4 regions of the Cytobacillus sp. FSL H8-0458 genome follow, and region 2 is predicted to be linked to each of the others. Evidence: riboswitches for the same ligand, from Rfam matches in the RefSeq annotation. Region 2 holds a riboswitch; each other region holds the start of a gene.

Region 1 (3,209 bases), 1.8 Mb from region 2:
CTGCAGCATGCGCGGCAATTTTATACGTGATGACACCCTCGCGCACATCGTCTCTATTTGGCAAACCCAAATGTTCTTTAGGGGTAACATAGCAAAGCATTGCCGTCCCATACCAGCCTATCATGGCAGCCCCGATTGCAGAGGTAATATGGTCATATCCCGGAGCTATATCAGTCGTAAGGGGTCCGAGTGTATAGAATGGTGCTTCTTTACAGATTTCCAATTGTTTATCCATATTCTCCTTGATTAAATGCATTGGAACATGTCCAGGACCCTCGACCATTACCTGTACATCATGTTCCCAAGCAATTTTCGTCAGCTCCCCAAGTGTTTCAAGCTCCGCAAATTGAGCCCCATCATTTGCATCTGCAATCGATCCCGGCCGAAGTCCATCCCCCAGGGAAAAGGCCACATCATAAGCTTTCATGATTTCGCAGATTTCTTCAAAGTGTGTATATAAAAAGTTCTCTTTATGATGATGCAGGCACCATTGGGCCATAATGGATCCGCCCCTCGACACAATTCCGGTCAGCCTTTTGGCAGTAAGCGGTACATAACGCAAAAGGACACCTGCATGGATTGTAAAATAATCAACACCCTGCTCTGCCTGTTCGATTAAGGTATCCCTATATATTTCCCACGTGAGGTCCTCAGCAATGCCATTCACCTTTTCAAGTGCCTGGTAAATGGGAACAGTCCCGACCGGAACAGCGGAGTTCCTGATAATCCATTCGCGTGTAGTATGAATATTTTTACCGGTAGACAGATCCATAATTGTATCTGCCCCCCATCGGGTAGCCCAGGTCATTTTCTCTACCTCTTCTTCAATAGAGGATGAAACAGCCGAGTTTCCAATGTTCGCATTAATCTTCACGTGAAAATTTCTTCCGATAATCATTGGCTCTGTCTCAGGATGATTGATGTTGGAAGGAATAATCGCCCGTCCTCTTGCTACTTCAGACCGCACAAATTCCGGTTCCATATTTTCCCGAATGGCTATAAACTCCATCTCAGGGGTAATGATTCCCTTTTTTGCATAGTGAAGCTGGGTGACATTCTTCCCTCTTATCGCTCTCAATGGCTTGCGGGATAAGCCAGGAAAGACTTTATGATTAGCACGCGGATCATGTTCATCGCGGAACCCGTTATCCTCGGGCTTAATTTCCCGCCCATCATACTCTTCAACATCCCCGCGTTCCTGAATCCACCGGCTTTTCACAGCGGGAAGCCCTGTTTTTAGATCTGCCGTGTATTGAGGATCCGTATAAGGCCCGCTCGTATCATATAAGCGAACCGGCTCATTGATTTCTTCTCCAAAAGTACCGGTGGTGGGACTTAATTCTATCTCCCGCATTGGAACCTTGATATCCGGTCTGGATCCTCCCACATAGATTTTTTTGCTGCCAGTAAAGCTCGACATAATAGAAATACTTTCCTGATTTAATGAACTTGCAGTCATTGATCATCTCTCCCTTATTAAAAAATATAAGGACGAGACCTGGAACCGAGGTAGTGCAAGATATGTAAAAAAGCCGGTCCACATAATGATGGACCGGCTTAACCGCAGATGTCTTTGCACAAAGAAACCTTTGCACATTCTAACTTCCCCACGCTGGTATAATCCAGATCAGGTCCAAAGAGTCAAGAAACTTTAGTGCGTTTCTTTCTCAGCCCAAGCTATTGGGCACCCCTAGTTATTGCTATTTAATTCTATTTTAGTATACATAATTCTGAAAACAAATAAAAGGTATTTTTATAATCCCGCAAGATCACTTGTATTCCTGTAGCTGAATGCTTCACGCCCTTTAAGATTAGACTTTCCAATCCTGAAAAAAAGCACACAAAACGCCTGCCATTAGCAGACGTTTTCCACAAACTTTAGATGTGTATCATCAATTAGTTCTCTTCAGAACCACCATCGTTCATATCAATATCATTTTCATCCATGTTCTCTTCATCCTGAGGGGATTCTTCATTCATGCCGGGTTCTTCCATATCAGACTCCTCTGATGTGCCGGGATCCTGCATTTCACTATCTTCATTATTGTTTTCTTCCATTTGATTGTCTTCCAATTCTACATCTTCCGTTTCCGGCGGCGGCTCCTGTTCATCTGTTCCGCACCCTGCCAACAATAATCCTGCACCCAATGGGACTGAAAGTAATAGCTTCTTATATTTCACTGTTGTCATCTCCTTTGGCAGTATTATGTTTCTTAATATGAGCTTACCCTTTATCAAATTGGATAAACACGTGCAGTTTAGCAGGATTTTTTCATTTTCTTGCCGCCATAATGCCCCCTTACGATTAAATCCCCAATATCTGCAAATACTATCCCTGCCGCAAATACTGGAGGTTGATTGATGAAAGTACTTATCTCCCTTATATTATTTAGCTTCCTGGGAATGCCTCTGGGAAAAAAAGATCAATGGGATAGGCAAGGCCTCTCTGAAGATTATCATGGCCATATTGAAGATCGCTCAGAAGGGCCATACAAGAAAGTCCAGTTGCTGGGAATCAATGATTTCCATGGCCAGCTGAATGTGACCCGGCAGATTAACGGCAGACCAGCAGGACGTGCGGATTATCTCGCTGCCTATTTGCGCCAGCGTGCCGCAGAAAATGAAAATACCATCCTGCTTCATACTGGAGACATGATAGGAGCCAGTCCTCCTGTATCTGCCCTCCTGCAGGATGAACCGACCATTGAATTTTTGAATAAAATGGGGTTTGATATTGGCACCATCGGTAACCATGAATTCGACAGGGGCCTGGATGAACTGCTTCGCTTACTAAATGGCGGAAGCCCTTCAGCTGCAAAGAGTTACCCCGGCTCCCGCTTTCCATGGATTGCAGCCAATGTTATCAGTCAGAATTCTGGCAAGCCCATCCTTCCTCCCTATAAGATTTTAAATGTCAGCGGGGTCCCAATAGGGTTTATCGGTGTGATCATGAAACAAACACCAAGCTTTTCCTCACCAAATAGTGTGAAGGGCCTTACCTTCACTGATGAAGCGGAAGCAATCAATACGTATACACGGGAACTTAAAAAGCAAGGAGTAAGAGCCATTGTGGTACTGGCCCATGTTCCCGGCAAATCAAAACCAAATGGAGAACTAGCCACGGGCCAGCTAATAGAATTGGCCCATCAAGCAGATGACGAAGTTGATATTATGTTCGGAGGCCACAGTCATGCTTATCTGAACAGTGT
Region 2 (3,209 bases):
GGCTTAAATGGAACATCATCAATCAAAAAGCTTCCCGATAAGCCATGTCATTGGATTTGTTGTTTCCCTTGTGCTGACTTTTGCAGCAGCAGGAATTGCTTTAAAAACGAACCTTTCTTTTAAAGTGATCATGTGGATCATCGGCTCACTGGCTGTCGTTCAGGCAGGCATGCAGCTGTTCATGTTCATGCACTTAAGAGAAGGTGAAGACGGCAAGACGAACTTAGTGAATATGATTTATGCCGTATTTATGGTAATTGTTATTGTAGTGGGGTCCATTTGGGTATTAACCTCTGGTCACGCTGCTCATTAAGTACAAAAAAACCGGTCCCCCTCTGGAGGCCGGTTTTATTTGTATTGTCTTATACCCTTGCTTCCCTTTGTCATTTCTTCCATTACATTGATAAAAAATCCGAATCCGAAAAGCAGCATGGAAGAAACCATAATGCTTAAGCCGATGGATAACACATACTCTCCTGTGATACCGCTTACAAAAAAGCTTGAAATAAAAACAATAAAACCTAATATAATGCCTGCAGCTGTAATATTCCTAAAAAAATGCAAGACGCGCTGCTGTTGAAGTGTCATTCTCCCATCTCCTTATACTTAATATTCTAACTATGTTCACAAATTTGTCAAACTTTTTGTCACAAGTTTGTCAAAATTATTTTCGTCAAAAAAAAGCTCTGCAAGCTGCAAAGCGTTTTTCTACTGATATAGCTTTTTAATGTACTCCAAATCTTTCTTCAGACTGCATATTTCCTGCCGGGTCAGCATGAGCGGCATTTGATCGTACAGTGTAATGATTTGTCCTCCCTCATCCTCTTCATGAAGTGATAGATAGTTATACAGAGTTTCACACTGATTTTTGCTGAGGACTGACTGGGTACTGAAACTTTTTACTTTCTGGATTTCAAAGGCACTGGTTTCAGCATCAAATACACCTGTGATAATGTTTCCCTGCAATGTATTGGTCAAAGTCTTCACTCCCCTTTTTGAGTAATATACCCATTTTTCAGGAGCAATTTCCTAAAATATAAAAAAACCTCTTTGAAATATCAAAGAGGCAGCTCTATCAGGAAGCATTCTTGTGAGTTTGAAGACCTTGATCCGATTTTTGAATGATTATTCTAGGTGCCGATGAAATAATTAACACGGCCAGGATCGAGCAGAGAATTGCCCCTCCAAGCATGGTTGCCCCGTTTGCCAGGAAGGAAAAAAGGACCGGTGACATCCCTTTTGGCGCATAGCTTCCGAAGAACAGTACACCTGCTATGAAATGCCAGAAATACCGGGCAAGGCTTCCGGCAAATACGGCTAAGACAACCCATGCCAATGCCTTCTTCTTGTTGCCTGCCCGCAGCTGATTTTGGATGACGCGGTAAAACAAACCGGCAAAACCGATACAGGCAAATGCCACAAAATACTCAATAAATGCCTGAAGCGGAGTAGCAATCCAGGCATCCCCCATGGCAATCTGCAAAATCCCCCATAAGAGGCCAGCAATGAAGCTGACCTTAAAGCCCCGCCTGAAAGCCAGTATGAAAATCGGAATCATCGCGGCAGATATGGAGATGGATGGCGACAGCTTGATGGATGGCAGAAAATCAAGAATGATAGCAAAGGCTGCAAAAAATGAAGCCTCTATCATCGCGGTTAAGCTTAATTTTTTCATAAAAAAATCCCCCTTTAATCGTATGACGATACCCCAAGGGAGAACAAGCAGGCAGAAAAGTACATCTGCCTTTTATTATTCCACATTCCTGCGCTAGCATTAACTAACAGGTTCAAAGGGTCAGAACAGCGGACTGTTCACTCTCAGCGATATGCTCCCCTTGTGGCACGTTATTAAATTATCCGCTTTTAGTATATATGAAATAGGTAAAAGTGAAAAGGGTTCCTGGTGAAAAGTTTTTAAATGTATCTAACGGGTATCCTCCGTGCCTGTCACAATTTTTTCACAAATTAATAGCATCTGAACGCTGTTGTAGCACACATTCTAGTAAAAAAAATTATTTTTCCATAATTTACAACGTTTAAAAAGAGTTAAACCCTTTTATTAACAATTTTAATTCCTTATAATGTAGGTATGTTCAATGAGGAGGGAATTAGTTGAAATCACGTCTCAAGAAGCCTTCGACGATAATTTCTATTGCATTGGTAGTCACGGTGATTTTGGCGGCGGTTATTTGGACCGTACAAGCAGGAAAAAAGGATGTGACAGTCCCGTTTTCTTCTGTGGAAAAAATTATAGCCTCCCAGGATGGAAAGACTGTTGCAGTACAGGAATATAAAAATGGGAAACTTCTAATCACAGCTCCTGATGGCGAGTACATCTCCCATGTGCCTCCCAACAGCGATATGGTTGATAAATTAGTAGAAACCTATAATATACAATATACGTTCGCAGCCACAGGACCTTATACCCCCTGGATTCTCGGCGGTATACTCCTTCTGTTCATAGCCATTGGAATTTACCTGTTTAAGTCAGGAAAAGGCGGAATGGGTGCAACAAATACAATGAAGCAAAGTGTCTCGAAGCCTAAAGCCCTTCCTTCCATTTCACTTGAAGATGTTGGCGGGATTCAGGAGGAAATGAAAGAGGAAATCATGCAGACTCTTTCCATTTTAAAGGAACCTGAGCGCTCCTTAAAAATGGGGATCAAGCCGCCGAAGGGTATTCTTTTATACGGACCTCCCGGAACGGGAAAAACATTGCTGGCTCAGGCAATCGCCAAGGAACTGGGAGCAACTTTCTTTTCTACTAGCGGTTCCGGGTTTAATGAATTATTCGTTGGCGTTGGTGCATCCCGTGTCAGAAACCTTTTCCAGAATGCCAGAAAGCATGCTCCTGCTGTCGTCTTTATTGACGAAGTGGATGCACTTGCAGGACGAAGAAAGCAGCATGGCGGAGAAGAAAGCGAAAAAACGTTAACTGAACTTCTGGTCCAGCTGGACGGCGGACATTCCAATGATGGAATATTATTTATTGCCGCCACCAACCGGAAGGATATGCTCGACGAAGCATTCCTGCGTCCTGGACGGATTGACTTCTCCTTCAACGTCCCTCTTCCAGATACAAGGGGCCGAAGAGAGATAATAAATATTCATACACGAAATAAGTTACTGGCTGAAGATGTTATGACAACTCTTGGCGATCTGGCAGAAAGCACTTCCGGTTTTTCAGGAGCAGACCTCCATTCCCTTTT
Region 3 (3,209 bases), 900 kb from region 2:
GTTATTTCCTTTTATCATCGTCATCATCTTTTGTGAGTTCACGGGTAGATTTCTTAAATTCTTTTAAGGTCTCCCCGAACGCTTTCCCTATTTCAGGAAGTTTCTTAGGGCCAAAAATAATCAGAGCCAGAACCAGGATGAGAATTAAACCTGGAATACCGATGTTTGATAACATGCTGAACACTCCTTATATATCATATCGCTTGAGGCAGTAGTAATCATGTTCATTGTCCATTATAGTGGATTGATTAAAAAAATCATAGCATGAGAGCTATTTTCATGAATTCGCGTTTTTCGACTATTTAAAGGCTCTATCAAGTTCATCCAGCACTTCACCAATTTTGCGTTCATGGATCACTTCATCAGCATAAATGTCGAAATCCGTAGGTTCCATATTAATAATCACTAGTTTTGCTCCGTTTTGTTTGGCTATCAGCGGAAACTGATTTGCAGGTGTTACAGTCAAGGATGATCCCAGAACAATAAAAAGTTCTGCCTTTTCTGTTTCATCTGCTGCGAAATCCAAAGCCTCCTCAGGAAGCATTTCCCCAAACAGAACTACTGAAGGACGGAGCACACCCCCGCAATTACATTGGAATTGTCCATGTAAATACCCCTCGCTCGGGAACTCTTTTTTACATTTCTGGCAATGGAGTGTCTGCAAATTCCCATGGAGCTCTGATATTTTTTTACTTCCCGCCAGTCCATGAAATCCATCCACATTCTGGGTGATAATGCTCTTAATAATATCTCTCTTTTCCCAATCTGCAAGTATATAGTGCCCTTGATGGGGAGTGCACTCCTTAAGCCCGATTACCCTGTGCCGATAAAATTCTATAAACTCGTTCACATTTTCATTTAACGCGTCTGTACTGGCTATTTTTCCGGGATCTTTCCCATTCCATAATCCATTATTGGCAGACCTGAAATCAGGCAGTCTGCTTTCCGTCGACATTCCTGCTCCAGTTAATATTACTGTATAATTAGATTCCTTCAGCCATTTCTCAAGCATAGATATCAGCTCCCCATTAGGTTTTGTCACAGGTTAAATTTGATTTCCATTTATTTCTCCTACTCAAATGTTTATGTCATGTCAGGTATGCGGTAAATACTAGATTATAACTGTTTATGCGAATTATCAAATATAGGAGTGATAGCTATGCCTGAAATAGAAACGAAAGATTATAAGGACGGCTATAAAAAATTTTCTTCCAGGGCCAAACGTTATGCTGAGGACCCTGAAAAAACAAAAGGACTGCTAAAAAAGGCTACACTTAAAGCAGATAAAAACAAATCTTCATTAAGTGATATATGGGAAAAGTTTCAGCTTCTAATCGATTTAGTTAAGGCATGGTCTAAAGGCGATTACCGGCATATTTCAAAAAAGTCGATTATCTTTATTATTGCTACCATACTATACTTTGTTTCCCCTATAGATCTTGTTCCTGACTTTTTAATAGGAATGGGAATCTTAGATGATGCAGCAGTCCTTGGTTTTGCCGTCAGCCAAATTACAGGTGAACTTGAAAAATTCAAAATCTGGAAAGAGAGCAGGACCATTGAGATGAAATAAATATTTTCTGTCCATTTTGATATTATTTGCTATAATAATGATGGAAAGTATTTATGCCTTCAAAATTAAATAGCAAGAAATGTAGGGGAACCGGTATGCCGGTTGAGACTTCATCATTAAGATGCTGACCCTTTGAACCTGATCTGGCTCATACCAGCGTAGGGAACATATTCTTAAACATACTAAATGTTTTTATATGCGCCCTGGTTTATACCGGGGCGTTTTTATTTTTTAAGGGCAGACTATCATTAACTTTCCTTATTACATAAAGGTTTTTAGGAGGATTACTTATGAAAAAGTGGATTGCAGCTATCTGTTCACTGCTGCTTCTTTCAGGCTGTGCCGGTAATGGAACGGATAATCAGACTGGAAGCAAAGATGCAGACAGCAAACAAGATTTGAAAAAAGTTACTGTTGTATTGGATTGGACACCCAATACCAACCATACCGGCTTGTATGCCGCAAAGGACAAAGGATATTTTAAAGAAGAAGGACTCGATGTCGAAATTATAATGCCAGGTGAAGCAGGTTCAGATCAATTGACTGCATCAGGCAAGGCTGATTTCGGTGTCAGCTATCAGGAAAGCATCACGGAAGCACGTGTACAGGGCGTTCCCCTTGTTTCTATAGCAGCTGTAATACAGCATAATACTTCCGGTTTTGCATCACCTGCTGAAAAAAATATTAAATCGCCGAAAGACTTTGAAGGAAAAACTTATGGCGGCTGGGGAGCTCCTGTAGAAAAATCGGTAATAGACTCCCTAATGAAAAAGGAAAACGCCGATGTTGATAAGGTCTCAATCGTTAACATGGGGAATGCTGACTTTTTTACAGCTGTTAAAAGAGATATAGACTTCGCATGGATTTATTACGGATGGACAGGTGTAGAAGCAGAACTTCGGGGGGAAAAGATTAATATGGTCTATCTTACTGACTACTCAGAAAAACTGGATTACTACACGCCCGTTCTCGCGACCAGCGAAAAAATGATTGCAGATGATCCGGATACTGTCAAAGCATTTGTAAAAGCAGCAGCCAAAGGGTATGAATTTGCAATCGAGCAGCCTGGCGAAGCAGCAGATATTTTGTTAAAGAATGCTCCGGACCTGGACAGCGAATTGGTCAAAAAGAGCCAGGAATGGCTATCACCCCGCTATCAGGATGATGCTTCAAAATGGGGTGAACAAAAGCTTGAGGTCTGGGAAAACTATGCAGACTGGATGCATGAAAATGGTCTTTTAGATAAAGAATTAGATGCCGGCAAAGCATTTACAAATGACTTCCTGCCGGAATAAGGAGAGTTTATTAAATGGCAAACGCACTTGTAAGCATTCAAATCATACCAAAAACAAAAGATGGGGAAAATGTTATACCATACGTTGATGAAGCAATCAGCATTATTCAGCAATCCGGTGTTAAGTACGAAGTGCATCCCCTGGAAACAACGATGGAAGGCGATTTAGAACATTTATTGAAAATCATTGCTGATATGAACAGAAAAATGATTGAAAAAGGAAGCAGCAATGTTATCTCACAGGTTAAAATTCTGTATCAGCCGGACGGAATTGAAATGAGTGATTTAACGGAGAAATACCGTCCATGAATAATGTATTTAGAAAAGGGTGGAGGCCGGCTG
Region 4 (3,209 bases), 1.9 Mb from region 2:
AAGGCGGGGCTGGATGATGGCAAAAGTAGAGAATATTAGTTTCGCAGAGAACTTTCCTATTTCATTTAAGGAACTGGAAGAAGAAGCAGAGAAAGTAATGGGAGCAGGCGGATTTGGCTATGTCCAATCAGGAGCAGGCGGGGAAGAAACGTTGAAAAAGAATATCGAATCCTTTGCAAAATACTCAATTGTTCCGAGAATGCTGAGGGATGTTTCAGTGCCGGATATAAGTGTGAATTTATTTGGTGAAACGTATCCTTATCCAGTATTCCTTGCGCCGATTGGAATGCAGCGGCTTGAACACAGTGAGGGTGAGCTGGCATCTGCCCGGGCGGCAGCTTCGTTCGGAGTTCCTTTTATCCAGAGCACAGTATCCAGTTATTCCATTGAAGAAATCGCAAAGGCAACAGGCTCGAGTCCAAAATGGTTCCAATTATATTGGTCCAATTATGAAGAAGCATCCTTCAGTATGGTTCGCCGTGCAGAGGAAGCAGGGTATGAGGCAATTGTGTTAACGGTTGATACGGTGATGATGGGATGGAGGGAAGCTGATTTAAGAAACAATTTTTCCCCATTAAAGCTTGGCTATGGAAAAGCAAATTATGAAAGCGATCCAGTCTTTATGGGGTCTCTCCAGGACGGCGATGTCGTACAGGGGATCCTTGATAATATTCATCATCCAACATTAAGCTGGGAGCATATTGCCAGATTAAAAGAGAAAACCAGCCTGCCAATTTTATTAAAGGGCATCCTCCACCCGGAAGATGCCAGGCTGGCCATTGAAAGAGGGATAGACGGAATCATTGTCTCCAATCATGGCGGCAGACAGCTTGATGGAGTGATTGCGGCGATTGATGCGCTTGAACCGATTGCGAAGGAAGTTAAAGGCCGGATTCCAGTATTGTTTGACAGCGGCATTCGCCGAGGTTCAGATGTGGTTAAAGCTCTGGCACTGGGAGCTGACGCCGTTTGTCTGGGGCGGCCGTATGTGTACGGCTTGGCCGTTGGCGGGCAGGATGGAGTTGAAAAAGTGCTTGCCAACTTCATAGAAGAAACAAAAGTGTCGCTTTCTCTGGCAGGGGTGGGGAGCTTAAAGGATATTGCTGGTCTGCAGTTAATTCGATAAAGCTTTCTTAAAAAAAGCGTGGCTTGTTGACAGCGGAGCATGTGTTTAATAGTATACCTATAGGGGTACATAATTGATATGCCAATACTAAAGGAGATGCAGTCATGTTCGATTACACAGCTGAAACCGAAAAATCAATTGAAGAAGCGATATTCTCACTGGAAGGAAGTCTGAAGGACGAAAAGTTCGGAGTTCTATGGCAGTTTAATGTTCAGGAGAAGCTGCAGGAAAAAGGCTTGGAATATAACGAGGCATTCCATGTGTTAGAGGTATGTAATCCGGATGAAGCACATCGCGTTTTAACACAGAATAAAATGGCCGGCTACTTCCTGCCTTGTAAAATTGTCGTCTATGAAGACAAGGGCAAAACGAAAATTGGGATGCCTAAGCCGACTAGTATGATTGAGCTAATCAATGACGAATCTGTTCAAAGCTTCGCAGCAGAAATTGAAGAGCGCTTAATCCAGTGCATCAAGAAAAGTTTATAAGCTAAAAGATTGATGACAGTGCCGTGATAATTTGTTAAGCTTGAGACAGCTTATCAAATTAAATATCTATGTAACTACTAGGGGTGCCCCGAAATGTGCGGGCTGAGAGGAAAGCGCTTATAGCTTTCCGACTCTTATGGACCTGATCTGGTTAATGCCAGCGGAGGGAAGTAGGATTTGACAATTGTCGATTCATATACTTAAACCATGCCGGGTCCTTTGTGGGGATCTGGCATTTTTTGTATACATACTTCTTATCCTGATAAGCAATCAGGCTGCCCTTTTAGAAAGGAGGTTTAGATGAGCAGAACCCGATTGTTAACTACGATGGCTTTATTTACGGCGATTGGGACACTGGGATCCCATTTACTCTGGTTCCCGGCTGGTATAGCGAAGGCCTATCCGGTCCAGCATGCGGTAAATGTATTGGCAGCGGTGACCCTTGGACCCCTGCCTGCAGCAGCAGTCGCTTTTATGATTGCTTTGCTGCGTAATTTGCTTGGTTTCGGGACGCTGCTTGCGTTTCCAGGCGGCATGATCGGTGCGTTTTTGGCTGGTGTCCTTTATTTGAAGTTCGGACGGAAAATATGGGCTGCCGCTGGAGAGGTGGTGGGCACCGGCATAATCGGTGCATTGTTTGCCGTTCCATTCGCAAAGTTTCTTATGGGCAGTGCAGCTGGTGCATTCTTCTTTGTGCCGCCGTTTCTGGTCAGCAGCATTGCCGGTGCGACGATAGGCTGGATGGTGTTAGCGAAGGTTAAAGAGAAGAATTTGGTTCAGAATATGTGATGATTTTGGGCTGGAGAAGTAAGATAAGTAAGCCGATTAGGGGAGAGCATCATAACAATCTGGCTTTATGAGCGAAATTTACGATTTATGAGCGAAAAACCACAAGTGAAAAATTGGTAAAAAACAAAAAACGTTAGAAAACTGCTAGGGGCGCTACGGCTGAGATAAGGAGCTTTCTCCTTTGTCCCTTGGAACCTGATCTGGATAATTCCAGCGCAGGGAAGCGGTGAGGACCTCAATCTATATCCTCATGCTTTTTCCCCGGCAGCTTCTGAATTTAATAAGGAGGCTATTTTTTATGACTTTTTCAGAGATTCTGCGCAAGGAAAATGAAGATTTGTTTAAACTGATATTTGAGCACCCGTTTGTCCAGGGGATCGGGAGAGGGGATGTGCCGAAAGAGGCACTGGCCCATTACATTAAAGCAGATTTTGAGTATTTGAATGCGTTCATGCATATTTATGGGATTGCCATTTCAAAGTCTGCAGAGCGAAAGGATATTGCTTATTTTAATCAGCAAATAGAATTCGTATTGAACAGCGAAGTGCATCCCCATCATAATTTTTGCCAGCAGATTGGCGTGGATTACGAAGCATTGCAGGGATATCCGCTCCCGCCAACAGCTGATCATTATGTAAAGCATATGATGTATCATGCCCACACAGGCGGCATGGGTGAAATCCTAGCTGCATTATTGCCTTGTCCATGGACTTATTGGGAAATTGGGCTTGAGCTCATGAAGCAATATGAGCCAGATGAGAACCATCCGTTTTATCCGTGGATCTCTTTTTATGCAAATCTTAGAG

Evidence for each region. A riboswitch is a leader RNA that binds a small molecule or an ion and turns the genes downstream of it on or off. The one in region 2 is predicted to bind thiamine pyrophosphate.
Region 1: it holds a riboswitch for thiamine pyrophosphate, as region 2 does, so the genes downstream of both, thiC (phosphomethylpyrimidine synthase ThiC) here and thiT (energy-coupled thiamine transporter ThiT) in region 2, are expected to answer to the same signal.
Region 3: it holds a riboswitch for thiamine pyrophosphate, as region 2 does, so the genes downstream of both, NYE23_RS13355 (ABC transporter substrate-binding protein) here and thiT (energy-coupled thiamine transporter ThiT) in region 2, are expected to answer to the same signal.
Region 4: it holds a riboswitch for thiamine pyrophosphate, as region 2 does, so the genes downstream of both, thiW (energy coupling factor transporter S component ThiW) here and thiT (energy-coupled thiamine transporter ThiT) in region 2, are expected to answer to the same signal.

Annotation. Positions count from the first base shown of each region.
Region 1 covers NZ_JBBOBR010000001.1:3,692,618-3,695,826, forward strand. Annotated here, with positions in the region: gene thiC (phosphomethylpyrimidine synthase ThiC) at 1-1,459, opposite strand, end outside; TPP riboswitch at 1,588-1,702, opposite strand; gene NYE23_RS18430 (hypothetical protein) at 1,897-2,181, opposite strand; gene NYE23_RS18435 (bifunctional metallophosphatase/5'-nucleotidase) at 2,362-3,209, shown strand, end outside.
Region 2 covers NZ_JBBOBR010000001.1:1,844,944-1,848,152, reverse strand. Annotated here, with positions in the region: gene qoxC (cytochrome aa3 quinol oxidase subunit III) at 1-7, shown strand, start outside; gene qoxD (cytochrome aa3 quinol oxidase subunit IV) at 8-313, shown strand; gene NYE23_RS08970 (hypothetical protein) at 349-588, opposite strand; gene NYE23_RS08965 (hypothetical protein) at 709-987, opposite strand; gene thiT (energy-coupled thiamine transporter ThiT) at 1,076-1,675, opposite strand; TPP riboswitch at 1,744-1,846, opposite strand; gene NYE23_RS08955 (AAA family ATPase) at 2,113-3,209, shown strand, end outside.
Region 3 covers NZ_JBBOBR010000001.1:2,744,456-2,747,664, forward strand. Annotated here, with positions in the region: gene tatA (twin-arginine translocase TatA/TatE family subunit) at 2-175, opposite strand; gene NYE23_RS13345 (NAD-dependent deacylase) at 299-1,012, opposite strand; gene NYE23_RS13350 (YkvA family protein) at 1,160-1,573, shown strand; TPP riboswitch at 1,647-1,755, shown strand; gene NYE23_RS13355 (ABC transporter substrate-binding protein) at 1,864-2,868, shown strand; gene NYE23_RS13360 (thiamine-binding protein) at 2,883-3,176, shown strand; gene NYE23_RS13365 (ABC transporter permease) at 3,173-3,209, shown strand, end outside.
Region 4 covers NZ_JBBOBR010000001.1:3,756,529-3,759,737, reverse strand. Annotated here, with positions in the region: gene NYE23_RS18840 (alpha-hydroxy-acid oxidizing protein) at 17-1,126, shown strand; gene NYE23_RS18835 (DUF302 domain-containing protein) at 1,231-1,614, shown strand; TPP riboswitch at 1,684-1,800, shown strand; gene thiW (energy coupling factor transporter S component ThiW) at 1,915-2,403, shown strand; TPP riboswitch at 2,540-2,642, shown strand; gene tenA (thiaminase II) at 2,702-3,209, shown strand, end outside.